4 regions of the Paenibacillus germinis genome follow, and region 4 is predicted to be linked to each of the others. Evidence: predicted binding sites of a transcription regulator. Region 4 holds the regulator's gene; each other region holds the start of a gene.
What was found. Region 4 encodes LexA, which represses DNA repair genes until DNA is damaged. Its sites were predicted from a motif close to CGAACATATGTTCG; they were not measured.
Positions count from the first base shown of each region.

Region 1: a site for LexA is predicted at 4,871-4,884, ahead of GC102_RS12475 (YolD-like family protein). Genes of this name have one in related genera too.
Region 2: a site for LexA is predicted at 6,308-6,321, ahead of GC102_RS13680 (DNA polymerase IV). Genes of this name have one in related genera too.
Region 3: a site for LexA is predicted at 1,431-1,444, ahead of recA (recombinase RecA). Genes of this name have one in related genera too.

Region 1 covers NZ_WHOC01000068.1:76,115-83,659, forward strand. Annotated here, with positions in the region: gene GC102_RS12450 (sugar ABC transporter substrate-binding protein) at 1-204, opposite strand, end outside; gene GC102_RS12455 (ABC transporter permease) at 364-1,464, opposite strand; gene GC102_RS12460 (ABC transporter ATP-binding protein) at 1,461-2,411, opposite strand; gene GC102_RS12465 (DMT family transporter) at 2,521-3,393, opposite strand; gene GC102_RS12470 (alpha/beta fold hydrolase) at 3,579-4,436, opposite strand; gene GC102_RS12475 (YolD-like family protein) at 4,624-4,851, opposite strand; gene GC102_RS12480 (ABC transporter ATP-binding protein) at 5,036-5,746, opposite strand; gene GC102_RS12485 (ABC transporter permease) at 5,743-6,867, opposite strand; gene GC102_RS12490 (TetR-like C-terminal domain-containing protein) at 6,951-7,268, opposite strand.
Region 2 covers NZ_WHOC01000070.1:70,088-77,632, forward strand. Annotated here, with positions in the region: gene GC102_RS13660 (FecR family protein) at 1-2,073, opposite strand, end outside; gene GC102_RS13665 (adenylate/guanylate cyclase domain-containing protein) at 2,101-3,948, opposite strand; gene GC102_RS13670 (ferredoxin) at 4,118-4,351, opposite strand; gene mobB (molybdopterin-guanine dinucleotide biosynthesis protein B) at 4,426-4,926, opposite strand; gene GC102_RS13680 (DNA polymerase IV) at 4,933-6,234, opposite strand; gene cimA (citramalate synthase) at 6,449-7,545, shown strand, end outside.
Region 3 covers NZ_WHOC01000019.1:211,738-219,282, reverse strand. Annotated here, with positions in the region: gene GC102_RS03315 (competence/damage-inducible protein A) at 91-1,341, shown strand; gene recA (recombinase RecA) at 1,517-2,560, shown strand; gene GC102_RS03305 (regulatory protein RecX) at 2,636-3,328, shown strand; gene rny (ribonuclease Y) at 3,715-5,256, shown strand; gene GC102_RS03295 (TIGR00282 family metallophosphoesterase) at 5,372-6,166, shown strand; gene GC102_RS03290 (stage V sporulation protein S) at 6,281-6,541, shown strand; gene GC102_RS03285 (dipeptidase) at 6,667-7,545, shown strand, end outside.
Region 4 covers NZ_WHOC01000045.1:212,852-220,396, reverse strand. Annotated here, with positions in the region: gene glnA (type I glutamate--ammonia ligase) at 1-235, shown strand, start outside; gene GC102_RS09380 (aminopeptidase) at 352-1,590, shown strand; gene lexA (transcriptional repressor LexA) at 2,165-2,782, opposite strand; gene GC102_RS09370 (LysM peptidoglycan-binding domain-containing protein) at 2,930-3,337, shown strand; gene GC102_RS09365 (DUF896 domain-containing protein) at 3,479-3,661, shown strand; gene GC102_RS09360 (HAD family hydrolase) at 3,705-4,496, shown strand; gene mtnD (acireductone dioxygenase) at 4,576-5,118, opposite strand; gene metH (methionine synthase) at 5,373-7,545, shown strand, end outside.

The sequences.
Region 1 (7,545 bases), on a different contig from region 4:
ATAATCCAACTCAGGACCTTTTGACTCCCAAACGAGCAGCTCAGCTCCAGCTTCTGGTTTCGCTCCTCCTTGCTTATTGCTGCCTTGTTCTACATGACCTTGCTCTGGCTGGGTCGACAAATTGTCTTTCTTCGTACATCCAGCGAGAAATGAAAAGCTGAAAAGAACAACGATAACTAAGGTAATCAACAAACGTTTGGACATTCATATTCCCCCTATAATTTCACTGAATCGTTTAAGTACCTAAACGTTTAAGTAACAACACAATTATAATAACTTTTAACCTATATTGAAGTCAATGAAAAATTTATGGACTAGAAAAAGGCAGCCGATCCAATCTGGCCGGCTGCCTTTTATTTTCCGTTACTCCCACTTGAATGTTAGGCTGGCAATAATGAAGGCTACAAGCATCCAGCCGCCAAGCAGCGCGGCTTCAGGCCACATATCGGTAAACGAGGCCCCGACGTTCATAATTTGGCGTAGTGCTGTGGACAGATGCGAGATCGGCAGCAACTTGACTACGGGCTGCAGCCAGTCAGGCATATTTTTGATCGGAAAGAAGACGCCACCTAGAAAAAGAAGTGGGAAAGAGACGAAGCCAGCAATTGGGCCAGCGCTTTCCGGCGTTTTGGCGAGCGCGGCGATGATAAAGCCGATCGACATGAACGTCAGTGTCCCGAGTACCACGAACATTAGCAGAAGTATCCACGAACCGTTCACCTGCGTTCCGAAAATCAGGCTCCCGATTAGCAGCACGATGATCGCCTGTGCGCCGTTCAACACCAGTCGGGCCGTGATTTGTGCGGCAATGAAGCTCCGAGGTTGGAGCGGCGTACTCTGAAGACGCCGAAGGATACCCCGCTCGCGCCAAGATGCGATTTGGCCAGCGACGCCGTTCAGATTGTTACTCATAATCATCATAGCAACGATGCCTGGGACGAGGAAGTCGATATACTTCAGGTTAAGAGATTGGACCGCCTCTGATTGAATCGTGATGACAGGGGTGTAACCCACGATCTGCTTGCTAATCCCATCGGCGATCTGAGACATGATGGGGAGCCCGATCTGATTGGTTGTTTGGCTCGTCTCGTCGTAGTAGACGGTGAGTTTGGAACCCTGCATAGAAGCGGATTTAGCGCTCACAGCAGCTTCATACCCTTTTGGAACAGCGACGACAAGCTGCCGATCGCCATGCTTAAGATCTTTCATCGCCGTGTCGAGATCTGTGCTTTCCGTTAATTTTATTATGGATAACTGCTTCATAGAGGATAAAAGCGCCTTCGACGCAGTCGTCTGGTCTTGGTCGATAACGGTGACGGAGAGCGATGTGCTGTCCCCTTTTCCTAAGAATGAACCCAGCATCACCATGAAAAAGATTGGAAAAACGAGCGTCCAAAATAATACTTGCCGATTTCGCCCAAATAGTCGTAGCTGGGCTAAGGTCAATTGACGATACGCTTTCATTCTTCCCTCAGGCTCCTTCCCGTCATGTGGATGAACACGTCCTCGAGCGTTGCCGTGCGCGTTTGCAGATCAGAAACCTTGATGTTCTGCTCAGCAGTTTGTTGTACAAATGCAGTCAGCGTATTTTGTAAATGATCCGTGTACAGCACAAACGTGTCTTTACGCTGGTCAACTTGCTTCACATCAGGCAATGATTGGATTAGCGTCAGCACTTCCTGCTTTCGCGCCTCATCTTCTCGAATCTGCTCCGGCAAGCGAAACTCGATGGCGCTGTCTGACTGCAGGCTGCGGACGAGCTGCTCCGGCGTGTCCAGTGCAACGATTTGTCCCTTATCCATGAGGCAGATGCGGTCACAAAGCACATGAGCCTCTTCCATGTAGTGCGTTGAGATCACCACAGTCTTACCGCGCTCCTTCAGGCGGAGTACAATATCCCACAACGTACGCCGGGCTTGAGGATCGAGTCCGGTTGTCGGCTCGTCCAGAAAGACCACCTTTGGATCGTTCACGAGCGCCAACGCAATGGCGAGTCGCTGCTTCTGACCGCCGGATAAGTTTTTGACGCGGTCATTCTTTTTTTCGCGCAATAACATATCGTCGAGCAGCGGCTCGATCTGCACTGAGCTTGGATAAAAGCTTGCGTACATGCGAATAATCTCGTGAACGTGGAGCAGGTCGAACAGTGACGTCGATTGGAGCTGGACGCCAATGATTTCCTTGACCTTTTTCAAATCTTTTTTCGTATCGAAGCCTGCAACAAGTGCTCTCCCTTCATCCGGTCGCCGCAGACCTTCGATCATTTCCATCGTTGTCGTTTTGCCCGCTCCATTTGGCCCGAGCAGTCCAAACACTTCCCCTTCACGCACTTTGAAATGTATGCCATTCACCGCGGTGAATTTCCCATACCGTTTGACGAGTCCGTCCACTTCTATGATGGCGTTGACCAAGGTTGGTTCCTCCCTTTCGACATTCCTGTTAGTATTTCTTGTGCCTTAGCTCTCATTTTTCAAAAAAGCTGATCGGCACAATAACACCCATCAGCTTTTTTTCTGATACTTATTCTTTTCGAATGACCAACAGTACACCAATAAAGATGAATAGGGTACCTATCCCAAAAGACAGGCCAACTTGTTCGCCTAGTAATAGCCACCCTAAAAAAGTACCGACTACAGGCTGGAAAAAGAAGAATAATCCACCACTTGAAGCGTTAAGCATTTGCAGTCCACGATTCCAAAGTAAGAAACCACAAGCAGTCGAAATAACTCCCAAGAATAAAAGACCACCCCAAATAGATGGATGCATCATGGCTTGAAAATCGAGCTCATCTAACCGACTTATTGTAAAAGGCGTTAGTAAGGCGATTGCCACAAGAGTAGCATAGCTCGTTACGACAATTGGTGAATATTGCTCTGGTACACGTTTAATAAGAACAGACATAAGTGACCATGTTAGTGCTGCAATAAGCAGTGATACACCACCAAGTTGATGAGAGAAATCGATATGGGCATTTCCAACAATAATACACACGCCGATTGTTGCTAAAACAATAGAAACGGCCTTTTTAAAAGTAATTTTTTCTTTTAAAATGATACGCGCAAACAGCACCATAAATGCAGGTGTCGTTGAAGTAATAATGGCACCCATTTGTGCATTAGAGAGCATCGTACCCACTTCTTGGGTTACAATAGAAATTGTATTTCCAACAAGCCCAATAATGAAAATTAAGAGCCAGTCTCGTTTTTTAATCCGCCATGATTGTTTAGTTACAACGCCAATAATTAGCAATGCAAACATCGCAATAACATAGCGAAGCCAAACTAGTTCAAGTGGTGGTACAACGTCTACCACAACTTTTACCACCACATACATCCCGCCCCAAATACTAGCAGCGAGTGATAAATATAAAGAACCTAATAAGGTTTTTCTCATTTTGTACCCTCCGTTTTTTCAAGACATTTCCTGTCCTTAACGGAGATGTAGTTATTCTTCCGTTAAGGGAGAATAACTGCAGGTACATCATTTTCAAATAATGGTGACCACATCATCAGCTTTCAGCTCACTTTCAAAACGTTTATTTGATTATACAATAATATGGTCGATTTAGGCACCAAAGTTCAACTTAGAAAATACCGCTTTACATGCTGTGCCACTTCGACCGGTGCGTATTTATTGTCAGGAGCGAGATGATCTAGATTTGGTATGATCAACGTTTGTGTTCGTGAAATTGTTTCATCCAATACGCGAATCATTTGATGTACAGAATCTGGACTCTTCCCCCCAGCAATTAATAGGACATTCGCATCAATCATTTGGTAATTAGGGAAAGTGGATTCCAAGCGTTTCACTTCTCTATGCTCAATTAAATTTTCTGGCAATAGATTTTCTATTTGATTCCAATGATTTCCGCGTATCACCAAACGTAAAATAAATTTTGCATACCATTTCGGCAACCGTTTTAAGGGAGTGTGACCTGAACCCCTTACAAAGCTGGCAAATGCCCCCCTAAAATCTTTCTTATTCATGTCATTTTCATATTCAGGCAGCCAATCCCAATCCGTTGGTATCGACTTCATTGAAACGCCAGGTTCATAGACGGCCATTTTCTTAAACGTACTTGTTCGCGCAGCTTCCAAGGTTACAAGCCCACCGTAGCTATGACCGAATACATAGGTTGCTCCCGTTGCTTCTTGTAAGCTTCTTACATCTTCACATTCCTTCTTGATGGAATAGTCAATCCCTTGCGGTCCACTCCCTCCACGTCCACGTCGATCCATAACATGGACTCTAAAGGAATCCGACAATTCTCGGGCAAACTTGGTAAAATCATTCGAAGTACTTAGCGCCCCGTGAATTAAAATGAGACTCGGACCCTTACCTATACTTTGGTAGCCAATTGTGGTTCCGTCCTTCGAAACTACAGTTGAATGGGCAAACGAATCCAAAAAGTTCGTATTTGTTTTTGCACTTACCATATCCATTTCCCTCCCCTACAACCCAGTCTCCGGCTGAATAATACTTGTGTTTTCATTATATAATGACGACACTGTTATTCATTCAAGCCCGGGTATGAAATCCACTCCGTCTTGAGACCGAACCAAAGGAAAAAAGACATGCTGATTTCCCAGCATGCCTTCCTTTAGCACTGACCTTACAAACGTATTATTCCACCAATTCTACATTCAAGATATCGTCAAATGCTACCCAATCCGTACCATTTTCGTGGGATAACTTTACTCTTCTTATCTCTTGATCAATTTTGGTTATTAGACCTGTCATTTGCCCATCCCCAGCCTCATTATAAATCTTTACACTAATAAATTGCTGGTTAAGTAAGGCATTAGCCATTACGTTAGCTATCTTTTTATTCTCGCGATTACTACTACTCATTATTACTTCACCCCACTCAAGAACATACGTTCTTGATTCATTATACTTTTAGAAGTATGAGTAGTAAAGAGTTAATGGTCATCTGAATTAAACTAGACCCCACAAAAGAAACAGCGGCGGACTAGGACTCAACAATAAGTCTTAGACTGCCGCTGCTATTATTGTGCTACCACCACTCATCAAACTACATTGAAATGGGGATTTGGGCGCTTCTTTTTTGTTTTTCGATTAGTTTTCCATTCTCAAGAAAAAGCACTCGATCACAGAGTGGCAATACTCGTTCATCATGCGTAACCATAACCGCACTCTTTCGCTGATCCTTTACTTGCTTCGCGATCATACTCACTATATCGTGCCCTCGTGAGGCATCTAAACTTGCTGTTGGTTCATCTGCGAATAGGACAGCTGGGTCATTCATTAAGGCTCTTGCGATAGCTACCCGTTGACGCTCCCCCCCTGAGAGTTTATCAGGATATGCGGTTCGTCGATGAGACAATCCCATCTTATCGAGTAACTCTTTTGCTCGTTTGGTTGCCTTCGCCTTTTCCATCCCGGCAAGCTTGCTTACCAAAACTAATTGTTCTTCAACTTTCAAGTAAGGTATCAAGTTGGCGCTTTGAAAAATAAATCCGATTTTTTGAAGTCGTAGTTCAGAAAGTGCTTGCTTGTCTTTACCGATAATGGATTCTCCATCAAGTAGAACATGCCCACTCGTAGGTTCAAGAAGTGCTCCTGCTATGGACAGAAATGTACTTTTGCCCGAGCCTGAAGGGCCCATTACCGCGACTAGTTCACCTTCGGCCACCTCAAGGTTTAGCTTATCCAAAATCATTCTTGCCATACCGCCATCTTCAAAAGTCCGTGTAATCTCCTGTAATACAAGTCTGTTTTTCATGCTGCTGTCCTCCCAATCGCATCCAAAGCGTCAATTTTGGCGACTTTCCATACCGAAAATAGTGAACCGGCCAAAGACATTGTTATAAAGGACAGGCAAGTAAGTGCCAAGGTGGAAAAGCCTAACTGAAATGGCATGGAACTTGGCAATACGGCCTCAAACAATTGAACCAACAGGACGCTAAGGACCAAGCTGCCGACCGATAAGACCAACACCTGCAGCGTCACACTTCTAGCTAGATAGGCAGTACGTGTACCGATGGCTTTCAATATACCAAATTGACTGGTTTTCTGAATCGTGATGACATAAAAGAATACAGCCAGTACAAAGGCAGAGATTACAAATAAGAATACAATCATCATCATAAGCGAGCCTTGCTCTTCTTTGTAACCAGGAATCCCAGATACGGCCTCAGACTTCGTTATCACTTCCGTATTGGGCAGCGCGGACTGAAGCTCCTTAACTTTTTCTTTCGAGGCTTTAATGGCAACTGCATTGTAAACTTTACTGTCTGCTGCTGATTCAGTTCCTTGACGTAGTGTCTGCGCTTGAAGATTAAGCCAGTCCTGCTTATTTAGAAAGACAGCCGGAGCATGACTGAATGACTCGTTTTTTACAAAACCGCTTACTGTCCATTTTGTTCCCGAAGCTTGATCTACAATGATTGAGCCAATTTTGACTCCAGAATTAGACAGCTTTTGATCAACAAGAACATGTCCTTTTGTCTGATCCGAGATTGGTGAACCATCTGTTACTGTTGGCGCCAGCCAGCTTTCGAGATTAACGGCGAGCAAAGCAACATCAATCTTCCCAGTTTCTCCTGATGGAACAACGGTTGTCATTTTCAGACCAAGTGGCTCTGCATTCTCTTTCCCTACTAGTAAGCCAGTCTTTTCAACCTGATTCTGATCGACCTGGGATCGGGTGAAACGGTGATTAGAGTCTTGTCCTAAGACAAAATGTGTTGCATCCATATTCTTAACAGAAGCGGCGTTGTCATACGCAAGCCCCTGTGCAAGCCCAGTGACGAACATAACAAGAAATGCAACCAGCACCATAATTGTAGCGATCAACGAATACCGTGCCTTAGCAAACCTCATTTCTCGAATAGCTAGAAACATTGTGATTCCCTCCTTCGTAATGACTACAGTATAGGAATCGAATATGAACGGAAAATGAATAACAGGTTACAGTCGAGATAGCGTTACCTCTTCGTCGAGCCTTTGATCGCGGTCTTCGCAACAGTCGGATGATAGTTGATGATTTTCACCAGCTGCTCCTGCATGTAAGCCGGAGAATGCTTAAAACTGCTCTCCACCCAATGGAATATGAGCCCGAGCAGCGCATTAAGCGAATAAATAATCAATAGTTCTTCATCGATGTCTTTTCTTGTATAGACAAGCTCTTCCGTGGAGATCTTCTTCAGCGCGATGAACATTTTCTCCCGGAGCACAATTAGCATGTCGCTCTTCATAAACACGGTGTAAATCGCGGAATGCTCATAGATATGCTCGAAAAGCATAACGGAATGCGCTATAGTATTTAGGTCCAAGCTCTGTTCGGAAGTTGATTGTTATATTGTGCAAATTACTACATTCATACCGATGCCTACACCGATGTATAAGTCGGAGTGGGCATCGGTATATTTATGTTCTTTATAAACAGAAACTTCTCCACGACATACTCCTTCAGCGACACATAATGCTTGATTGGAAAGGGAAATGCAGGCGATTCTCCGAAGCAGAATAAAAAACAGCACGCTTGTCTACTCCCTCTTTCTTTGTCAGTCAGTCTTCTGT
Region 2 (7,545 bases), on a different contig from region 4:
AGGCAGTTCGGGAACTTCAATCGATCGAACTCCTGCATTGCTTTTATTAACAATGACAATCTTTTCAACAAAAATTGTATTAGGGGTTGTCGTTAATATTTCCAGATTTGTAAAGCCGATAAATGGAATAGTTACGAGCTTCCCAATGCCATCTACCTTAATATTACTTGATCCTTCACCAAAATTGGTTACTGCAAATACAAGCTCTTTCTTCATTCCATTTGAATACTCTTTCACATGATCTGCACTATTTGATCCAAAAATACCCGAATTACTTGCCCATTCTCCGCTATTAAAACCAATATTTGAATCATATGTTAAGTGAACTTCAACCCCATAAATTTCATTTAAATCAACAAAATCTCTCAAGTTGATATCTAAATTAAATTTACCATCCGTACCTGGTGTAGTAGCATCTAAACTTACGGCAGGAACTGCATCGCTAAACTGGAATTTAAAAGCATTCGAAGTTACATCTCCAGTTGCTCCCACTATTTTCGCCTTTGCGATCGTAACAGTTGCATCCAAGACATCATTCGCTGCTGCATGTGATGATGCTTTTCCACTGAAAGCAATTTTTATTTGTCTATCGTTAACACGAGTTACGTAAGTACTTAATCCTATTGGCAAGTTATTAACAGATACACCAGTGCTCATGTCAGCAGCAAACGTACCATTTGCTAGTGTAATCTCTTGCGTTGCAGTAATACTGCCATCGTTTGCAGCAGCTTCCGCGATAACAGTACTTGCTACTGTCAATGCAGGCACCGGAACTGGAACTGGATCTGTATCCCCTGAATTCCCCGAATTGCCTCCTGATCCCGGTACTGAAGTATTCGTCCCATTCTGTTCTTTCAATCTTGCTTCAGCTTCTGCTTTAGCCTTCTCCTCCGCCACTTTCGTTGCTTCGAGAATCTTTTTCTTTTGATCTTCCAAAGCTTTAAGCGCAGCAGCCAGCTTATTTTTGAGTTCTTCTTGCTTCTTCGCTCCTTCCAGTTGCTTTTTAAGCTTCTCTGCTTCAAGTTTTTGAAGCATCTCTTTCTTTATTTTTTCTTTTTCTGCGTCGACACCTGCCGTTTTATCTAATTCTTTAACATTGTTTAAATTTAATTTCTTTTCTTGTTTATCGATTTTTGCATTTGCTTGTTCAATGAGTTTATTCAAAGACTCTTTATCCACCTTATTTTCCGTGAGAGCCTTCTTAGCAATATTTCCAATTAAGTTATCTAAGTTTTGTTTCACTTTATCTAATTCAGCTTGATCCTTCACATATAAAGAAGTCTTATCATCCACGAGTTTGCCTTCTTCGATTTCTTTCTTTTTCTTAGCAAAAAACTCTTCATTTTCTTTATCTATTTCGGCCTTATTCAGGATAATCTCTTTAATGATTTCAGGTGATGCATCTTTAATAAAATCATCTAAATCAAGAAAATCTACTTTCAGAGACAGATCATCCGTCTCATCCCTAGAATCCAAAGAAATTTGTTGCGTTGGATATAAGTATGTAATTGTAGACTTTTGAGTGGAGTCAGCGCCGTTCTTTACAGTCGATGCGGAGACTTTCCCTGCTCCAACCGCCATCTTAATTGCGCCTGTTTTCGGATCAACGGTAACAAAGAACTGCGTTCCACGAACACCCATAACAGCTGTTGGTGTCTCAATTTCAAATTCATCATCTGATCCAGCTAATGACTTCACCTTGACCCACATGGATCCGGCCCATACTTTAAGCTTGGATTTCTTATTTCCATCTGAGGTATTTAGGTCTGACACGTTAATCTCAGCATTTTCGCCTAATGTTACGTCCGCATCCCCATTACTCAAATTAAGCGTGACGGATGAGCTAGCTCCTGTGTAAACCGTGTCGCCTTGATTTAAACTCATACTTTCATAGGCATCGTACGATTTGGAACCTCCGCCTTTCTTGATCGTTACATCACCGGATAATGCCGCAATGACAGCTACTCGAACGGTTTTTGCGTCCACAGGTTTTACAAGCAGCGCTGAGACCAAACTAAAGACTAAACAAGAACTTAAGAATAATGATACAAATGATTTCTTAGTTATTCCCACACCGAATTCCTCCCCAGCATTCATTTATTAGAGATTCCCGATAACTTCATATACCGCCACGGGCTTTTCTTTTCCTTTGACCTTAATTTCACCGATTGATTCTATCTCAAAAAGGTCTTTGACCCTCGCATAGGTCTGTTCACTAATTAGAATTTGACCTGGTTTCGCGTTCGCTTCTAATCGAGCAGACAAGTTAACCGTATCACCGATAGCCGTATAATCGAGCCTTAGATCTTCGGAACCAATGTTTCCAACAACCGCAGGTCCGCTGTTAATACCCAGACCGAATTTCACACCGATTCCATATTTTTCAATCAATCTCTGCTCAAGAACCGTAGCCTGCGACTTCATTTCAATTGCTGCTCGCACAGCCATCTCAGGGTGATTGTCATATTCAATCGGAGCGCCGAACATCGCCATGACACCATCACCAATAAATTTGTCGAGAGTCCCGTTAAATTTGAAAATAGCTTTCGTACATACATCCAGATACTCATTCAATACTTGAATAACTTGCTCGGGCTCTAGTCGTTCCGACATAGGGGTAAACCCGCGAATATCTACGAAAATAAGCGAGATATCTTTACGACTGCCGCCAAGCTTAACATCTTCACCTGACTGCAACAGCTCGTCTACTACCGTTTTGGAAACGAACCTTCCGAAGATACCGGTTACGCGGTTGCGCTCCTTCCGCTCTTCCAGGTAATGACTCACCAACGACCAAATATAGATCGTAACCAAAGCAAATTGCGGGTATACAAGAGGAGCGAAGGTTGATCCAGCAATGTAGAAGGTTAACCATACGCCACCATAGATCACGAACATTCCTAGAAAAATAAATAGGGCTGTTTTGCCTTTATATCTATGAAATAAGAAAATGGCAAGCAAAGAAATTAGTAAGATAATACCTACGCCAAAAGGCTTACTTGTATCTTTATAAAACTTGCTTTCTAATAAAGTTTGAATCATATTCGCATGTATTTCGATCCCGAACATCTTAACAGAGCTGATCGGCGTTGGATATTCATCCTGCATGGCCGTTACGAACGGTCCTACCAGAACAATGCTGCCTTGCAAAGGTAAGGGGTTTTTACTATTAATAACATCAATGAAAGAAAGTGATTCATAGCCTGTAGTTGCATCTACTTTCTGCCTAGGCAGTGTGAAAAATTCAGTCGTAACTTGATTTCTTTCGTTCGTTGGCATTACTTTATTGCCGCGTTTCCATTCTCCAGTTGCTTCATCTCGCTTCACTTTGTCCTTATCATCCAGAACTAGATTGGCAAGCGCAACGCTGAACGCAGGTATGTATACTCCATTCTCATCCGGCAGCCCGACTGGCAGTTTCCGAGCCTTACCATCCTTATCGACAAACACATTAATATGTGCCATTTGCTGCCTACTGGTTGTTAGTGTTGGAGTGGGGTAGTCGATTTTCTCAGGTACAAGATCGCCTGCTTGTTCTTGCTTGGAGGGATAGTTAATTTGGACGGGCATGATGACATTTTGATACTTCGCCAAAACATCAGCCAATGCTTTATCGTCAGCGGGGTTTTTCGAAGGTTCAGCTAAAACCACGTCTATACCAATTGCTGCTGCGCCTGACTGCTCTAGCTTCTCTATCAATTGCGCATAGGTAGTTCGATCCCACGGAAATTTCCCGATTGCTTTAAGTGATTTCTCATCAATCTTAACAATTTTGATGCGATCCTCTGGCTGACGTTCATCCACAGATTTAGCTTTCCGCAAAACATCTTGGAGGGGACCCTCAACAAAATAAAACAAGCCGCTAGAGTTAACCGTGTAGAAATATGTCGAAAATAACATCAACAAAAGTCCTACCGCTAAAGTTTGAATCCATTTCTTCTTACCCATAAGATCCTCCCAATGTTTACTAGCTTCATTGTAAGATGGCACGTAGAAAATGGCAATAAATAGTTACATGTAAATACAATTTGTTCAAAAAAAGAGCTCAATTCCTTTGCAGGAACTGAGCTCTTTCGACATTCTGCGAATCACTTCACAAAATAATGTTTTATACTGATTAGCTAAAAGGTGTATCCGCAACTTTAATGGAATCCGTTGGGCAGCCATCTTGTGCATCTTGTAGATCATCAAACAGATCTTCTGGGATTTCAGTTACCCCTTTGTTGCCGTCTCCATCAAAAATCACTTCAGCCAAACCTTCATCATCGTAATCATAGATGTCTGGAGCTGTAGCTCCGCAAGCGCCGCAAGCGATGCAAGTATCTTTATCAACAAATGTATACTTTGCCATGATTTCTAACTCCTCCTCAAATTATCCTCAATGTAAAATATAATATAAATACGGACAAAGTTCAAACCTTAAAATTAATAGCTCTTAACATATTGTTCAATAAAGTCAGCTAAACCACGGATATTGTTCAAATCGAAGGAAGGAAAAGCTGTTAAATCAAAGTTGAAATTGTCCATATCAGTTGCAATAGCAATCGGCCCAGGCTCAAGAACATGAATTATTTCACTTTGTTCTATAGTACGAAAAACAGCAATCTTTGGATGCTTTTCCTTCTTAAAGCCTTCGATAAAAACATAGTCTAGATGTGCATAAGCACTTATCTGTTCTTCTAAACTTGGATTTCGCTTCTTTTCGAACGCATGAATCCCATCTGGAGATAGGGTTACAACCGCTTCTGCACCGGACTCTACAAAAGTTGTGGAGTCCGTCCCTGCCGCTTCTTTATAATGTCCATGCGCATCATGTTTCATTACGGCTATCCGATAGCCGCGCTGCTTCATTTCTACGATTAGCTTGGCCACTAACGTTGTTTTCCCACTGTCCGAATAGCCAGCAAAGCCAATACAATATGCCATCTTTCGTCACTTCTCCTCTTCTTTGTGAAGGGGATTGTTCCTCAAATGGTCCATTTGCAGGGATGTCCCCCTCGCTTTATGATTTCTAATCAACGTTGCAGGATTGTCGCCCATCATCCCCGCAGTTAGAATCGCATTTTCCCCGAATTTATCACGAAGTCCATCCATGATGCGGTTCAAATTCTCTCGTTTAGGCTGCTTTTCATAATCGAATAGATCCAACTGAACGAACGTTTCTTCCTTCATCGTTAGATTTTGCAGCGTAATCCCAAGCAGCCGAACAGGGTTGCCTTCCTCCCATTGATGATCATATAACTGACACGACGTTCGATAAATATCGTCCATATGCTCGGTTGGCGTAGGCAAGGTAACTGATCGTGTAATCGTCCTCATCTCCGGATCACGAATCGTGATTTGGATCGTGGATGCCATTAGCTCCTGCTTGCGAAGCCTTCTTGCTACTTGATCCGCCAGATTTAAGAATACTCGGTGAATTTCTTTGGTATCGGTAAAATCCTGCGGCAGCGTCGTCGTATGCCCAATTGACTTGCTTTGTTCTTGTTCGGGGTTTACAAGTGAAGGGTCAATCCCATTAGCCGAACGCTTCAAATGTGCTCCTAAGATGCCAAAGTGTTTACTTAACAGCAATTCGTCCCCTACTGCCAACTGACCTAACGTATGGATGCCAAGTCTAGTCAGCTTATCCGCCGTCTTTTTACCAATTCCATATAAATAATTGCACGGTTTATCCCACAATACTGTGGGAACATCTCGTAGACGCAGGACAGATATCCCATTCGGTTTCTTCATATCGGAGCCCATCTTGGCAAGCAGCTTATTGGGAGCAACGCCGATCGAACAGGGCAGCTTCAGTTCTTTCATGATCTTTTGCTGAATGTTATTCGCGATCTCAAGTGGGGTTCCAAATTGTTTGGACCCTGTTATATCAACGAAACACTCATCGATTGACATGGATTCCACCATAGGTGAATAACTATAAGCAATCTGCATAAAGCGTCTTGAGAAGCTGCGATATAGTTCGAAATCAGGTCTTATCAGTATTAAATCTGGACACAACTTCATCGCCTGCCTAACTTGCATGCCTGTCTTGATCCCTACAGCGCGCGCAGCATAAGATGAAGTAACAATAATCCCTTTACGAAGCTCAACACTACCAGCAACAGCCAGAGGCTTTCCTTTATATAATTCAGGCTCAACAGCCTCATGAACAGAGCAATAGAATGCATTCATGTCTATATGCAAAATGACTCTACCTTGCTTGGGATAATGATGCTGAGTTGTCACCATTTATATTCCCTCCCATTGATAAACAACCAACTATTAGAGCCATTTTCAGCATACAAAAAATTATTCTTTCAAGCAAACGTATTTTTGCGTTATGATGTCTTTACCCATACTATTATGGTATAATCGTAAATTATACATTAGCGCTTTAAAGCAAGCACAAGCACCCACACATCAAGCACCGAAGTCACTTTGCTAGCTTTTGAAGGAGGAACCTATGCCAACATCAGTCAAAATCTTCGACACAACACTACGAGACGGTACGCAGGGAGAAGGCATCAGCTTATCTGTCGAGGACAAAATTAAAATTGCCCGCAAGCTCGATGAGCTTGGGGTTCATTATATTGAAGGCGGATGGCCGGGCAGCAACAGCAAAGATATTGAATTCTTTGAACGCGCTCGTGACATGAAATTCACAAATGCGAAGATTACTGCTTTCGGAAGCACACGGCGTAAGGATTCCATAGCTGCGGACGACATTAATCTGAACAGACTCGTGGAGTCAGGCGCTCAGGTAGCAACCATCTTCGGTAAATCATGGGACTTCCATGTCACAACGGCCATTCAAACCACGCTTGAAGAAAATCTTGCCATGATCTATGACTCCGTTCTTTATTTAAAAAGTTGCGGTCTTGAAGTCATCTATGATGCCGAGCATTTCTTCGACGGTTACAAGAATAATCCCGAGTATGCCTTGCAAACAATCAAAAAAGCACAGGACGCTGGCGCTGATTGGATAGTCCTTTGTGACACCAACGGCGGCTCATTACCCGGTGAAGTTACATCTATTGTCACTACCGTTAAACAGAATGTTACTACCCCCGTTGGCATTCATGCTCATAATGATTGCGAATTAGGTGTGGCAAACAGCCTTGCTGCTGTACAAGCAGGAGCAGGACAAGTTCAAGGAACCATCAATGGCTATGGAGAACGCTGCGGTAATGCTAATCTTAGCTCCATTATCCCTAACCTTCAGTTGAAGCTTGGCTATTCGGTTATTTCAGAAGAACAACTGAAATCATTAACGCCTGTTTCGAGATACATTAGCGAAATCGCCAACATGCATATGCCTGTTAATCAGCCATATGTTGGGAATGCGGCATTTGCGCACAAAGGCGGTATTCACGTTTCGGCCATTCTCAAGGATGCTAGCACGTATGAGCATACGAAGCCTGAACTTGTCGGCAATAAACAACGTGTTCTTGTTTCTGAGCTTGCGGGGCAAAGCAATGTACTTGTGAAAGCTCAAGAACTGAATCTAGACTTCAATAAAGAACATCAGAAAACCAAAGAAGTCATTGAAAAAATTAAAGA
Region 3 (7,545 bases), on a different contig from region 4:
TTATTGGCGATAAAACCTACCTCTAAACGCGGTCGCTCATCTTTGAATGGCCTCGATAGAGGTTTTCTCATTTTAAGGAGGGAATTCGAGATGAAAGCAGAAATTATCGCTGTTGGAACGGAACTTTTACTAGGCCAAATTGTAAATACGAATGCACAATTTCTCTCCAGAGAATGTGCTGCGCTTGGCGTAGATATGTATTTCCAAACGGTCGTTGGTGATAATAAACAGAGATTGCTAGATAGCTTCAAATTAGCCGTTTCAAGGGCTGATGTCGTTATATGTACAGGGGGTCTTGGACCTACGCAGGATGATCTGACCAAGGATGTTCTTGCTGCGTTTGTAGGCCGTGAATTGATTGTGCATGAGCCTTCAATGAAAACAATTACAGATATGTTCCAGTCACGCGGGATCCATATGGTGGAAAGCAACAGACGTCAAGCGATGATGATTGAGGGGAGCGATCCTTTACATAACGAAACAGGGCTTGCCGTAGGTGTTGCATTTACATACGAAGGGACACATTTTATTCTTCTACCAGGCCCGCCAAAAGAAATGAAGCCGATGTTCACCAAGTATGCGGCTCCTTGGCTTCGTACAAGGATGACTGATGAGGTTCCGCTTTATTCCAAAATGCTCAAATTTGCCGGCATTGGTGAATCTAACTTAGAACATCAATTACTTGATCTAATCGAAGCTCAAACGGACCCAACGATTGCTCCATATGCCAAAGAAAGCGAAGTGACGATTCGCTTAACAACACGTGCACAGACAGCTTCGGATGGCGAACGGAAACTTCAAGTGACTGAACTAGAGATTAGAAAGCGATTAGGAGAGCATCTCTATGCCGACGAAGATGTTCCTATCGAAACGATTGTGCTGCAATTGCTTGGCGAGAAGAACCAGACACTTGCTGTGGCCGAAAGCTGCACTGGCGGCTTGCTAAGTGATTTGATTACAGCAGTGCCGGGGAGTTCCCAATCATTTCTTGGAGGAATTATTTGTTATTCTAATGCCTTGAAGCATAAGCTCCTCGGTGTTCCAATGGAAGTGCTGGAAGGGGAGGGTTCTCCAGGTGCTGTTAGCAGCGAGACAGCGACCCTCTTAGCGGAGCAATTGATTACTTTGGCCGGAAGTGACTTTGGACTATCAGTCACGGGTGTAGCAGGCCCAAGTCCGTCTGAAGGCAAGCCAGTAGGGCTTGTTTATATAGGTTTTGCTCAAAAAGAAGCAGCAACAAGGGTTATTACTTTGCAGCTATCTGGTAATCGGGAGTCCATCAAGCAAAGAGCGGCCAAAAGCGCACTCTATCATTTATGGAAACAGTTGAAAGATAGCTAGAGTTCGCATATAATGAGACTAAGTGTTAACGGAAGAACCGTAGCAAAGCGATAACTTTGTTGCGGTTTTTTGTTTGTTCGCTAAAAAGTCGAATGTATGTTCGAAAAAATGCTTGGCAAACACCTGAAAACAAGTTATCATATACCTATAATGATAGAAGAAGGAAGTGAGTGTTTTGTCAGATCGTCGCGCAGCACTTGATAATGCTTTACGTCAAATTGAGAAACAGTTCGGAAAAGGCTCCATTATGAAGCTTGGAGAATCTACACATATGCAAGTTGAAACGATTTCATCCGGCTCTCTTGCGCTTGATATCGCTCTTGGAATAGGTGGGTTTCCACGCGGAAGAATTATTGAAGTATACGGACCTGAGTCTTCCGGTAAAACTACGGTAGCTCTACATGCTATCGCAGAAGTACAGAAGAATGGTGGACAAGCTGCTTTTATCGATGCGGAGCACGCATTGGATCCTTCTTATGCAAGCAAGCTTGGTATTAATATAGATGAGCTTCTACTCTCTCAGCCGGATACCGGTGAACAAGCACTTGAGATCGCTGAAGCACTAGTACGAAGTGGTGCTGTAGATATTATTGTTATTGACTCTGTAGCGGCATTAGTGCCTAAAGCAGAGATTGAAGGCGATATGGGTGATTCTCACGTAGGTCTGCAGGCTCGCTTGATGTCCCAAGCACTTCGTAAGCTGTCTGGTGCGATTAACAAGTCCAAAGTTATCGCGATTTTCATTAACCAATTACGCGAAAAAGTTGGCGTTATGTTCGGTAACCCAGAGACAACACCTGGTGGCCGTGCACTTAAGTTCTACTCATCCGTTCGACTAGATGTTCGTCGTGTGGAAACTATCAAACAGGGTAATGATATGGTTGGTAACCGCACAAGAATTAAAGTCGTTAAGAATAAAGTAGCTCCGCCGTTCAAACAAGCGGAAGTGGATATTATGTACGGTGAAGGAATTTCACGCGAAGGCAGTATTATAGATATCGGAACAGAGATGGATATCGTTAATAAAAGCGGAGCTTGGTATTCGTATGAAGGTGAGCGTCTTGGTCAAGGCCGTGAGAATTCGAAGCAGTTTTTGAAAGATAATAAAAGTATTGCGGAAACGATTGAATTGCGGATTCGAGAGAACAGTAATTTAATCAAAGCAATCCCTCTTAATGTTGACGAAGAAGACGATGAATTGGAACCAGATTTCGAATAAGTTTAAATGAGCATACAAGAAAGCACCTTAAACCTAGTGTTAAGGTGCTTTCTTCATTGAAGGAGTTGGTTAGTTTTGAATAGTGAAGAGCAACAACCATTATTAATCATTACCAAGGTTGAGAAACAGAAGCGTGGTAAGCATCGATACAATATATTTTTAAATGAAGAATACGCATTCTCAGTTCATGAAGACATTTTAATCAAGCATCGGTTAAATAAAGGGGAAACCATACATCTTCAAGAAATCGAAAGTATAACGCTTGATGAGGAACAGAATATGGCTTATATAAAGGCAATAAGCATGATAGGCAGACGACCACATTCATTAAGTGAAGTAAAACGTAAGCTGAAAGAGAAAGGATTTGAAGTACCTATTATTGCATGGGCATGTGAGAAGCTAGTCCAGCAAAATTATATCAATGATGAAGAATTTGCGAAAATGTGGACAGATAATCGCATTATTTCGCAACGAAAAGGTCGCAATCTCATACGACAGGAGCTCCAACAAAGAGGCATTGATAAAGAATTGGTCAAAAATGCTATGGAGACTATCAATCCCGATGATGAGTATACGGGGGCGATGAAGTTGGGCCAAACGAAATGGAAACAAACCTCAGGCAAGACAATGGATCGTAAAAGAAAGACGGGAGCTTTTCTAATGCGGAGAGGTTATACAGGCTCTATTGTCAACAAGGTTTTGGGGGTATTAAGCAGTGAATCGAGTGAAGAGGAATTTGAAATCTCAGATGACCCATTTGATTGTTAATGTCATTAATTATATGTCTATTTAGTTAACGGCATTAAATGTTTTACGAGTGCTGGAAATACTTATTCCGTCATCTCAGGGACATTCGCTTGACAAGCTTCTTCGACAAAAGATAAAATAACAGTGTATATTTTCATAATGTATTCAAAATCATACTCAATTCATTGATTTTGAGGGGACAGATGTAGAAACCGCCAATTTTTACACTGTTGATTATGGATTATTAGCACTATAGTGCCTCTAACGCACGGTGCGCATTCATTTAAAAGCCATACTCTTTATTAAGTAGGGTATGTATGACTAGTCAAACAATTAAAAATCGGATTAAACAACCGAAGGGAATCCCAGGCTAACACCTTGGAGAAACCAACGAGGAGGTGAACAAGATGATGCCATTCATCTGGATCGCGATCATTCTCATTGTTGGAGCTGCATGCTTAGGGATTGGTTATTTTATCCGTAAATCTCTTGCAGAAGCGAAAATTTCCAGTGCTGAAACAGCCGCTGAACAGATTAGAGAATCTGCCAAGAAGGAAGCAGAAGCACTGAAAAAAGAAACGGTTCTGGAAGCAAAGGACGAAGTGCATAAACTGAGGTCCGAAGCTGAAAAAGACATTCGTGAACGTCGAAATGAAATTCAACGACAAGAAAGACGATTGTTGCAAAAAGAGGAATCGCTGGATAAAAAATTAGAATCTCTCGAGCGTAAAGAAGAGCAAGTTGCCAACAAAGAGAAGCGGATCGAGGATACACAATCACAAATTGATCAGCTTTATAAAAGCCAAGTTTCGGAGTTAGAGCGAATTTCTGGTCTTACAATGGATGAAGCTAAGAGTATCATTCTTACAAATGTAGAACAGGAAGTTCGTCACGAAACCGCACAGCTTATTAAAGAAATCGAACAGCAAGCCAAAGAAGAAGGCGATAAAAAGGCCCGTGAAATCATCACGCTCGCCATTCAACGTTGTGCTGCAGATCATGTTGCTGAAACAACCGTTTCAGTTGTATCACTGCCAAATGAAGAAATGAAAGGCCGAATCATCGGTCGTGAAGGACGTAATATTCGCGCTCTGGAAACATTGACGGGTATCGACCTTATTATTGATGATACGCCAGAAGCAGTTATTTTATCAGGATTTGATCCAATCCGACGCGAAATTGCTCGTACATCTTTAGAAAAGCTTGTTGCTGATGGACGTATTCATCCAGCACGCATTGAAGAGATGGTTGAGAAATCCCGTAAAGAAGTGGACGAACGTATCCGCGAATATGGGGAGCAAGCGACGTTTGAGGTTGGTGTACACGGATTACATCCTGACTTGATCAAAATTTTGGGTCGCTTAAAATTCAGAACAAGTTACGGTCAAAACGTGTTGAAACATTCCATGGAAGTAGCTTATCTGGCTGGTCTGATGGCCGGGGAGCTCGGGGTAGACGTAACTTTGGCGAAACGTGCCGGGCTGCTTCATGACATCGGTAAGGCGCTAGACCACGAGGTTGAAGGATCTCATGTGGAAATCGGTGTTGAGATTGGTAAGAAGTACAAGGAGCATCCAGTCGTTATTAATAGTATTGCTTCGCATCACGGTGACGTGGAAGCAACCTCTGTTATTGCGATGTTAGTAGGAGCTGCAGATGCTTTATCCGCAGCAAGACCTGGAGCACGAAGAGAGACGCTCGAAACGTATATTAAACGTCTGGAGAAGCTTGAAGAAATTTCGGAATCCTTCGAAGGTGTTGAGAAATCATACGCCATTCAAGCAGGTCGCGAAGTACGCGTAATGGTTCAGCCGGAGAAAGTGGATGATACCGAGGCGTTCCGTCTAGCCCGCGATATTACGAAGAAAATCGAGAGTGAACTCGATTATCCAGGACATATTAAGGTTACGGTCATTCGTGAAACAAGGGCAGTTGAATACGCTAAATAAGATACAAATGCGAAAAGTGGCTGATATAGCCACTTTTCCTTATTTTCAGGCTGGTCATTGAATTCATCGTTTACGCCGTTGCATCTAGTGTTTATAAAGGAGCTATTAATTTGTTATGAAAATTGTATTTATTGGAGATATTGTAGGATCTGTCGGAAGAAAAGCATTAAAGAATATTATGCCTAGATTAAAACAAGCTCATCCTCACGCAGTGTTCATTGCTAATGGTGAGAATGCTGCTGCAGGGAAAGGTATTACATCGGCTATTGCTAAAGAAATCTATGAGATGGGCATTCAGGCTCTGACGATGGGTAATCATACATGGGACCAGAAAGAGATATTTGATTTCATTGATCGTGACGAGAAGATGGTTCGACCCGCTAACTTTCCTCCTGGAACACCGGGTAGAGGACATACGGTCATTAAGGTCAAAGATCAGGAATTACTGATTATTAATTTGCAAGGACGCACATTCTTACCGCCGATTGATTGCCCATTTCGTAAAGTGGACGAAATTCTTGAAGCGGATAAGAAGAAACATAAATTTGTATTTGTCGATTTCCATGCGGAAGCAACCTCTGAGAAAATTGCGATGGGTTGGCATTTGGATGGTAAAGTGTCAGCAGTTGTCGGTACTCATACACATGTACAAACGAATGATAACCGTGTTTTGCCGCAAGGAACAGCTTATGTAACCGATGTAGGAATGGTAGGGCCGCGTGATGGTATTCTAGGCGTTGAACGTAATGCTGTACTGCAAAAGTTCAAAACACAGCTTCCAGTTCGATTCGTAACGGATGAAGGCAAATGGCATTTCCATGCTGTTGTGATTGAATTGAACGATCAGACAGGTTTGGCAAAAGGAATTAACCTTATCCGTTATGATGAAGATCAAGTTTTCATGGATTAGCAGATAATTCCAAATTTTGCGAACATTTAAATTGGATACGATAGCATGTTTGTTCAACCTTGAGAATATGATGGGTAATGGAATCTATCCATCATTCCCGAGGAGGTACTATTCATGGATGTATTAAAAGTTTCAGCAAAGTCCAATCCAAACTCCGTAGCAGGTGCATTGGCAGGTGTTTTGCGTGAGCGTGGAGCTGCTGAGCTCCAAGCTATAGGTGCAGGCGCCTTAAACCAAGCCATTAAAGCAGTAGCTATCGCAAGAGGATTTGTCGCGCCCAGTGGAGTTGACTTAATTTGTGTACCAGCCTTCACAGACATCGTGATTGACGGGGAAGATCGGACGGCCATTAAACTTATTGTAGAGCCAAGGTAATAAACCGTACCATACTAAAATACCTAGCCTGTTTACCTAGTAGACAGGTTTTTCACAATGCCTATCAAACCTCTGCTTAGGGGTTTTTGTGTTGTCTAGAAGATGGTGTATAGGAGGCTGCTAGGATGAGAATAATGGATGGTCACTGCGATGCGCTTACGAAATTGTATATGAACCCCAAGCTGGACTTCGATAAGGAAGAACAGGAGTTGGATGTTAGTTATCCAAGGCTTAAGCAAGCGGGTGTGAAAGTTCAGTGTTTTGCCATCTATTTATCGGACTCCATTCAGCAGCCTACATTCGATCATATTTTGCAAATGGTTGATTTATTTCATCGGAAAATTGTTCGTCATCCAGGAATGAAATTAATTCAGAATGTAGAAGACTGGCGTGCTGTTGAAGCGGAGGAACAGATTGGAGCTATCCTCACTCTTGAAGGCTTAGATGCTTTAGCTGGTAACATGACCCATTTAAGGATTCTTCACCATCTTGGTGTGAGAAGTATTGGTCTGACTTGGAACTATGCAAATTGGGCTGCAGATGGTGTTATGGAGCCGCGTAAAAGTGGTTTTACAAGAAAAGGCAAGCTGATGTTAAAAGAATTAGAAACTATGGGTATAATAGCAGATGTATCACATTTATCAGTTACGGCGTTCTGGGAATTGGTTGAGGTATATGCTAAACCATTTATTGCATCCCATTCGAATGCTCAAAAAGTTTGTCCTCATCCAAGAAATTTATCAGATGATCAAATCAAAGCTATCATCCAGTGTCAAGGACTGATCGGGATTACGTTTGTTCCTTACTTTGTTGATTGCGCTAATTTAGCTGTTCCCATTACGGCACTGCTAAAGCATATTGATCATGTTTGTTCATTGGGTGGGGAAGGGAATATTGGCTTTGGATCGGATTTTGATGGGATTGAGCAATGGATGAAAGATTTGAGACATGTAGGTCAGTACGGAAATATAATAGAAGCTTTATGTAAAAACTATAAGGAAACA
Region 4 (7,545 bases):
TACTGATCGTAACATCTATGTGATGACTGAAGAGGAAAGAGAGAGCGATGGCATTCCTACTTTGCCATTGAACTTGAAACAAGCGTTGGACGAGCTGCTTCGCAATGATGTGATTTGCGATACACTTGGCGAACATGCTTTGGCTCATTTCTATGAACTTAAAGAAATCGAGTGGGATATGTATAGAACACAAGTTCACCAATGGGAAAGAGATCAATATCTATCCCTTTATTAATCACTTAGCAAGTTGAATTTGATTTTGATGCAACAATTAGATACGAAAAGCCCGTCAGCCTTCAGGAATGTTTCTGAACTGATGGGCTTTTTCACGCGAAGGAGAACATGAGAATGATGGACAACTTTCAAATGAATTTGGAAAAGTATGCTGAACTTGTAATCAAAGTAGGGGTTAACCTCCACAAAGGTCAGGATCTGATGATAGAGTCGCCGATAGAATCCCTAGAATTGACTAGACTTATTGTAAAGAAAGCCTATGAGGCAGGGGCGAATTTTGTCCAAGTGCATTGGCAGGATGATGTGATTACTCGCAGTAGATTCGAACATGCCCATGATGAAGCTCTAGATTATTACCCAGAGTGGTATACGAATATGTTAGAACGCTTTGTAGAAAACGGTGGAGCTTTACTGAATATCAAAGTCCCGGATCCTGATTTGTACGCGGGTATTGATGCGAGCATGATTTCTAGGGCATCCAAAGCTATGGCTAAAGCTAGAGCAAAGTATCAGCAATATGTGAGAACAAGCAAGTTCAGTTGGTGCTTAATCAAAGCGCCTACGGTGGCGTGGGCATCCAAAGTGTATGCAGATTTGCCTGAAGAACAGCGGATCGATGCGATGTGGGAAGCAATTTTCCGGATAAATCGTGTTTATGAAGATGATCCGGTAGCGGCTTGGCGAGTTCATATGGATCAATTGAAGCGCGTTCGCAGCGTTTTGAATGGGAAGCAATATGAAGCGCTTCAATATCGAGCGGCAGGAACAGATTTGCGAGTTGAACTGCCGGAGGGCCACATTTGGCTTGGCGGAGATACGGAGAACGCAAGTGGAATACGATTCGTAGCGAATATGCCGACCGAGGAAGTTTTCACGATGCCTAAGCGAACAGGTGTTAATGGGACTGTGTCGAGCACCAAGCCATTAAATGTGAATGGTGCGCTCGTGGATCGGTTTTCGTTCAAGTTCGAGGACGGGAAAGTTGTGGATTATCAGGCGGAAGTCGGCTATGAGCATCTAGCTAGGTTGCTAGATATGGATGAGGGTGCACGGTATTTGGGAGAAGTTGCTCTTGTACCTTTTGACTCGCCGATCTCTAATCTTGACCGCATTTTCTACAATACGGGCATCGATGAAAATGCATCCTGCCATCTGGCCTTAGGCAGCTGCTACCCGATCAATTTGCAGGATGGCGTATCTTTTTCAAGTGAAGAGCTGAAAGCTCGAGGTGGGAACGCCAGTTTGATTCATGTGGATTTCATGATCGGGACGGCTGATCTTGAGATCGATGGTGTCCTTGGTGATGGCACCATTGAACCTATTTTCCGTCGTGGAAATTGGGCGATTGCATTTTAGTTGATAAATTAGGGGGAATTTAGCTTAATTTCAAGAATAGAAGTACTTCTGGGTTTATCAGTGGATAAAGTGAAGATAGCAGATGAAGATGGCAGAAGGAAAATGGAAGATAGAGGATAGAAGCTAGAGGAAAGAAGATAGAAAATAGAAAATAGAAAATAGAAGTCCCTAGAGACCGCTAATTTGTCCAAAAGTGTGGAAATATTAAGAATAGAAGTCTTTAATGACTCCTATTCCTTAAAGTGGAATCAAATAAGGCCAAATATTACCGAATAGAAGTCTCTAGAAGCTTCTATTTCCGCAAAATGCAAACTTTATCACGTAATAGCAGTCTCTAGAGACTCTTATCTGAATCCACAGTACAACCTTTTTGGCTATGACAGAATTAAAGCCCATTTCATTAACTTTGAATATCTATATTTGGATCGGTTGCCCCACTATCTTTTAAGTTTCTCAATTTGCTCCATCGCTCCATGTAATTTAAAAACTGTTTACATCGAAAAGAACCGAGGGGACTATTGTCCTCTCGGTTCTTTCTCATTGGTATTGTAGTAGAATAAGGGCTGTAGGGCTGTTACATATCCCGGAACAAACCAATGACACGGCCTAGTATCGTAACATGTTTCAAGAGGATAGGCTGCAATGCAGAGTTCTCCGGTTGAAGACGAATATGATCTTTTTCCTTGTAAAAGCGTTTCACCGTTGCTTCATCATCTTCCGTCATTGCAACAACAATGTCTCCGTTATTAGCGGTTTGCTGCTGCTTTACGATGACATAATCGCCATTATGAATACCAGCTTCGATCATACTGTCACCCATGACGCTAAGCATGAACACATTATTATCTCCTACCATGCTGACAGGAAGAGGGAAGTAGTCTTCGATGTTCTCTGTTGCTGTAATAGGAACACCTGCAGTTACTTTACCAACGAGAGGTACGCGAGCTACTGAAACCGCGAAATGCGTTTCAGCACCGTCAAGGCCTAGAATTTCAATAGCACGAGGTTTTGTAGGATCTCGACGAATCATACCTTTCTTCTCAAGACGCTCCAAATGACCGTGTACAGTAGAACTAGAAGCTAGTCCAACAGCCTCGCCGATTTCTCTAACGGAAGGCGGGTACCCCTTATCTTTCACTTCATTCTTAATGAATTCCAATATAGCTTGTTGACGCTGCGAAATCTTACTCAATAGTTATCACTCCAATACTGGGAATCATTACCCAAAGTATAACATAGAACCCGAGTTCGTACAAACATAAGTTCGAGAAAATGGTTGACTCAAACATGTGTTCGTGTTATTCTAATACCAGAACAAATGTTTGGGAGATGATTACTCATGTATATGGCTTATTCAAACACTAACACAACACACGCACCTCATAGATCTGCTAGCACATCCAAAGGGATGACATTTAATTCTAGTTACACTAAAGCGATTGTTCGCTTCATTCTATTAGCAGTTATTCTTGGTACTGTGTTTTCATTTGGTGCTATGGTTCAAGCCTATGCAGGGGATGGGGCTGCAAACGCAACAACTCCAGTTTCCGTGAAACCTATTAACATTACTCCGAAAGCTGTCGTACAAGATCAAGTCGTTATTCAACGAGGAGACACACTCTGGGATATTGCTTCCACTCATAAAAAAAGTGGTGAGAACGTTCGTTCGTACATGTATAAATTAAAGACAATCAATCATTTAACCACCAGCTCCCTGAAAGAAGGACAGGTTTTATTGCTTCCATAATTTCACTATGCTATTTTTAATAGACTCTAAATATGATGAGGCTTGGACATGTTCCTATGCCTCTTTTTGTTGTCTCTTGACATTCCTTAATAGGGATGGCAAAGTAGTACTCATATTGAATTTTTGACTGGGAGGATCATTATGAGTGACAACATGGAACAGAATATCGAACGTATTAACGAGCTTGCTCGTAAAGCGAAAACAGTTGGCTTAACTGATGCGGAAATCGATGAACGCAATGAACTCAGAAAGAAGTATATAGAAGCATTCCGTGGCAATCTTAAAGTTCAACTTGATTCCATCAAGTTTACGGACGAAGAGTAATCGCTGCTCATATAGATACAACATTCAAAAGGGGAAATGAATGATGACGTTGAAAGCCGTACTTTTTGATTTAGATGATACGCTTCTGTGGGATGATCGCAGCGTGCAGGAAGCTTTCGAAGCGACATGTGCTGAAGCTGCAAAGCACGCAACCGTGAATCCTGAAGAATTGGAAGCTTCTGTTCGTAAAGAAGCACGTTCTTTATATGAATCTTTTGAAACTTTTGCATTTACGAAAATGATTGGTATTAATCCCTTCGAAGGCTTATGGGCAAATTTCACACAAGGTGAGAATGAGAACTTTCGTAAGCTTGAGAAACTAGCGCCAGGATATCGTACGGAGTCTTGGACAAGAGGACTTGCGGCGTTGGGGATCGAGGATCGTGAGCTCGGGTATAAGCTTGGAGAACTATTTCCAGCAGAACGCCGACGCCGTCCTTACGTATATGAGGAAACGTTCCGAGTGTTGGACGCTTTGAAAGGCAGCTATCAATTGTTGTTGTTAACGAATGGTTCACCCGATTTGCAAAAGGAAAAATTAGCAGGTGTCCCAAATATCGCACACTACTTTGATCATATTGTGATCTCCGGTGAATTTGGTGTAGGTAAGCCAGCGGCATCCATTTTCAACCATGCTCTGGGACTACTTGGGATAGAAGCTGAGGAAGGAATCATGATCGGAGATAAATTGACAACCGATATCCTTGGTTCTGGCAGTGTAGGTATGCGCAATATTTGGATTAATCATCATGGGCTTCAAGGTGGAGATGAGATCGTTCCTGTGTATGAGGTTTCCCGTCTTCAAGATGTTTTACCGATTATTGCGAACGGATAATATGAAAGAAACAAAAACCCAACGGCTGCTTAGGACGTTAAGTCCAGCACTGTTGGGTTTTTGTTCGCATAATAAAAAATTAGGCTTTAGTAAATTCGGGATCATCAATGTTATAAGCAACCCAGCCGTCTTTTTCGATGAAGAGACGAACTGCTACGATTTCACGATTATCCATAAGTGTGAAGAAATGGTTCGTGTTCTCAGGAACTGAGATCACATCGCCTGGTTCAAGTTCAACGTCAAAATAGCCAACTTCGCTTTCGGATTTGATAATGAAAATTCCTCGTCCAGAAACGATCGCACGAATTTCATCTTCCGTATGTGTGTGTACTTGTTCGAATTTCTTCAGGAGCTCTTCGATGTTAGGCGTTGAATCGGAAAGCGCGATAACATCCCAAATTTCATAACCGCGTCTAGCAGCCAAATCACGAATTTCTTCTTCATAAGTACTAATAATTGCAGCTTTCTCTTCATCACTTAGAATGAATTTCTCACGCAGTGTTTCCGGAAGCTTGCTAGCATCCCAGTGTTCATAAACAACATTTTGACTATCCAAGAAGGCTTTGACCTGCGCTTCGCCTTCAATACGTTCATTCGTATTGCGAATTCTAATTTGTGCCACGGTGCATCCCTCTTTCTAAGTAAATATAATATTGGGATCTTTGACTTACGATCAAAGTCTCTCCTTTGAATTATAGTGGAAATACAGTTAGCTGTCGATGGTTGAACATAAGAATTTCCGATAAAACCTATAGGTAATAATGATAATTCAAATTCTTTTCATAGAAGCCGGATTCTGTTACACTAAAGCATAACATAATTTGTCGTTTTTTTTATTATCTATAGCTTTAGGATAAGTTGAAAGGGAGTCATGCAATGATCAAAACACCGATACAAGAGCAGCTTAAAAAGAAGATCATGATCCTAGATGGTGCCATGGGTACAATGATTCAGCAAGAGAACTTAACAGCTGAAGATTTCGGGAGCGATGATTTGGACGGATGTAATGAAATTCTTTGTGTTACACGACCGGATGTTATTCGCAAAATTCATGAAGCTTACTTCGCCGCGGGCGCTGATATGATAGAAACAAATACATTCGGGACCACGAGCGTGGTACTAGCGGAGTATGATTTGCAAGACCGTCATCGCGAATTAAATCTTGCGGCAGCCAAACTGGCAATCGAAGCGGCGAATAAATATTCGACACCGGAGTGGCCTCGTTATGTTATCGGAGCCATGGGTCCTACGACCAAGACATTGTCGGTAACTGGTGGAGTAACATTCGCTGGGCTCGAGGAGAGCTATTATGAGCAAGCGTTAGCTCTTGTTGAAGCGGGCGTGGATGCACTCCTTTTGGAAACTTCCCAAGACACTCTGAACGTAAAAGCTGGTAGTATCGGGATTCGCAGAGCATATGAAACATTGGGTGTTGAACTTCCGATTATGATCTCGGGAACGATTGAACCGATGGGTACAACATTAGCCGGGCAAAATATTGAATCCTTCTATATCTCTTTGGAACATTTGAAGCCTATTTCGATGGGGTTGAACTGTGCTACAGGTCCTGAATTTATGAGGGATCATATCCGAACATTGTCTGATATTGCTGGAACAGCAATTAGTTGTTATCCGAATGCCGGTTTGCCGGATGAGAATGGACATTACCACGAGTCTCCTGAATCTTTGGCTAAAAAGATGGCTGGATTTGCTGAGCAAGGCTGGCTCAATATTGCTGGTGGGTGCTGTGGGACAACGCCGGATCACATTCGTGCAATGGCGGAGACACTTTCTCAGTATAAGCCAAGAACGCAATATGGTACGCATTTACCTGCTGTCTCAGGAATTGAAACGTTATTTATTGAGCCTGAAAATCGTCCTATCATGGTTGGCGAACGGACCAATATTTCAGGTTCACGAAAATTCAAACGCCTGATTAAAGAAGGGAAGTTTGAAGAGGGCTCTGAGATTGCACGTAATCAAGTTAAGAACGGCGCTCACGTTATTGATATTAACCTGCAGGATACAGACATTGATGAGGCTTATGCCGTTGAAGAGTTCATGCAGCAGGTTGTGAAGAAAGTCAAAGTTCCGTTAATGATTGACTCGACATATGATCACATCATTGAGCTTGGACTTAAGTACTCCCAGGGAAAGGCGATCATCAACTCCATTAACTTGGAGGATGGTGAAACGAAGTTCGAAGGGATTTTACCGTTAATCAAACGTTACGGGGCTGCCGTTGTTTGTATTCTCATTGATGAACGAGGCCAAGCGGTTTCGCGTGAAGCGAAGATCGAAGTCGCGACGCGGTCTTACGAGCTTTTGACACAGAAGTATGGCATGAATCCTGAGGATATTATTTTTGATCCTAATATGTTCCCAGTTGGCTCTGGAGATCCGCAGTATATCGGTTCCGCCGTAGAGACGATTGAGGGTATCAAGCTGATTAAAGCTAAATATCCTGCTGCTAAGACGATTCTTGGCTTAAGTAATATCTCTTTCGGTTTACCGGATGCTGGGCGTGAAGTGCTGAATTCCGTCTATCTGTACCATTGTACGAAGGCAGGCCTAGATTATGCCATTGTAAATACAGAAAAACTGGAGCGTTATGCTTCTATCCCGGATACCGAACGTCAATTAGCTGAAGAACTTATTTATAATACGAATGATGAGACTCTGGCGCAATTCGTTGCCCATTTCCGTGAGAAAAAAGTGGAGAAGAAAGAGAAGATTTCGAATCTGACTCTGGAAGAAAGACTTGGCTCTTATGTCGTGGAAGGGACTAAAGAAGGGTTGATCCCTGATTTGGAAATTGCTTTACAGACTTATTCGCCGCTTGAAGTCATCAACGGGCCGCTCATGAAGGGGATGGAGGAAGTTGGACGCCTCTTTAATGGGAATGAACTGATTGTGGCTGAGGTTTTACAAAGTGCGGAAGTCATGAAGGCTTCAGTTAATTACTTGGAACCATTCATGGAGAAATCCGAAACAGCGGTTAAGGGGAAAATTATTCTAGCAACCGTTAAAGGTGATGTACACGATATCG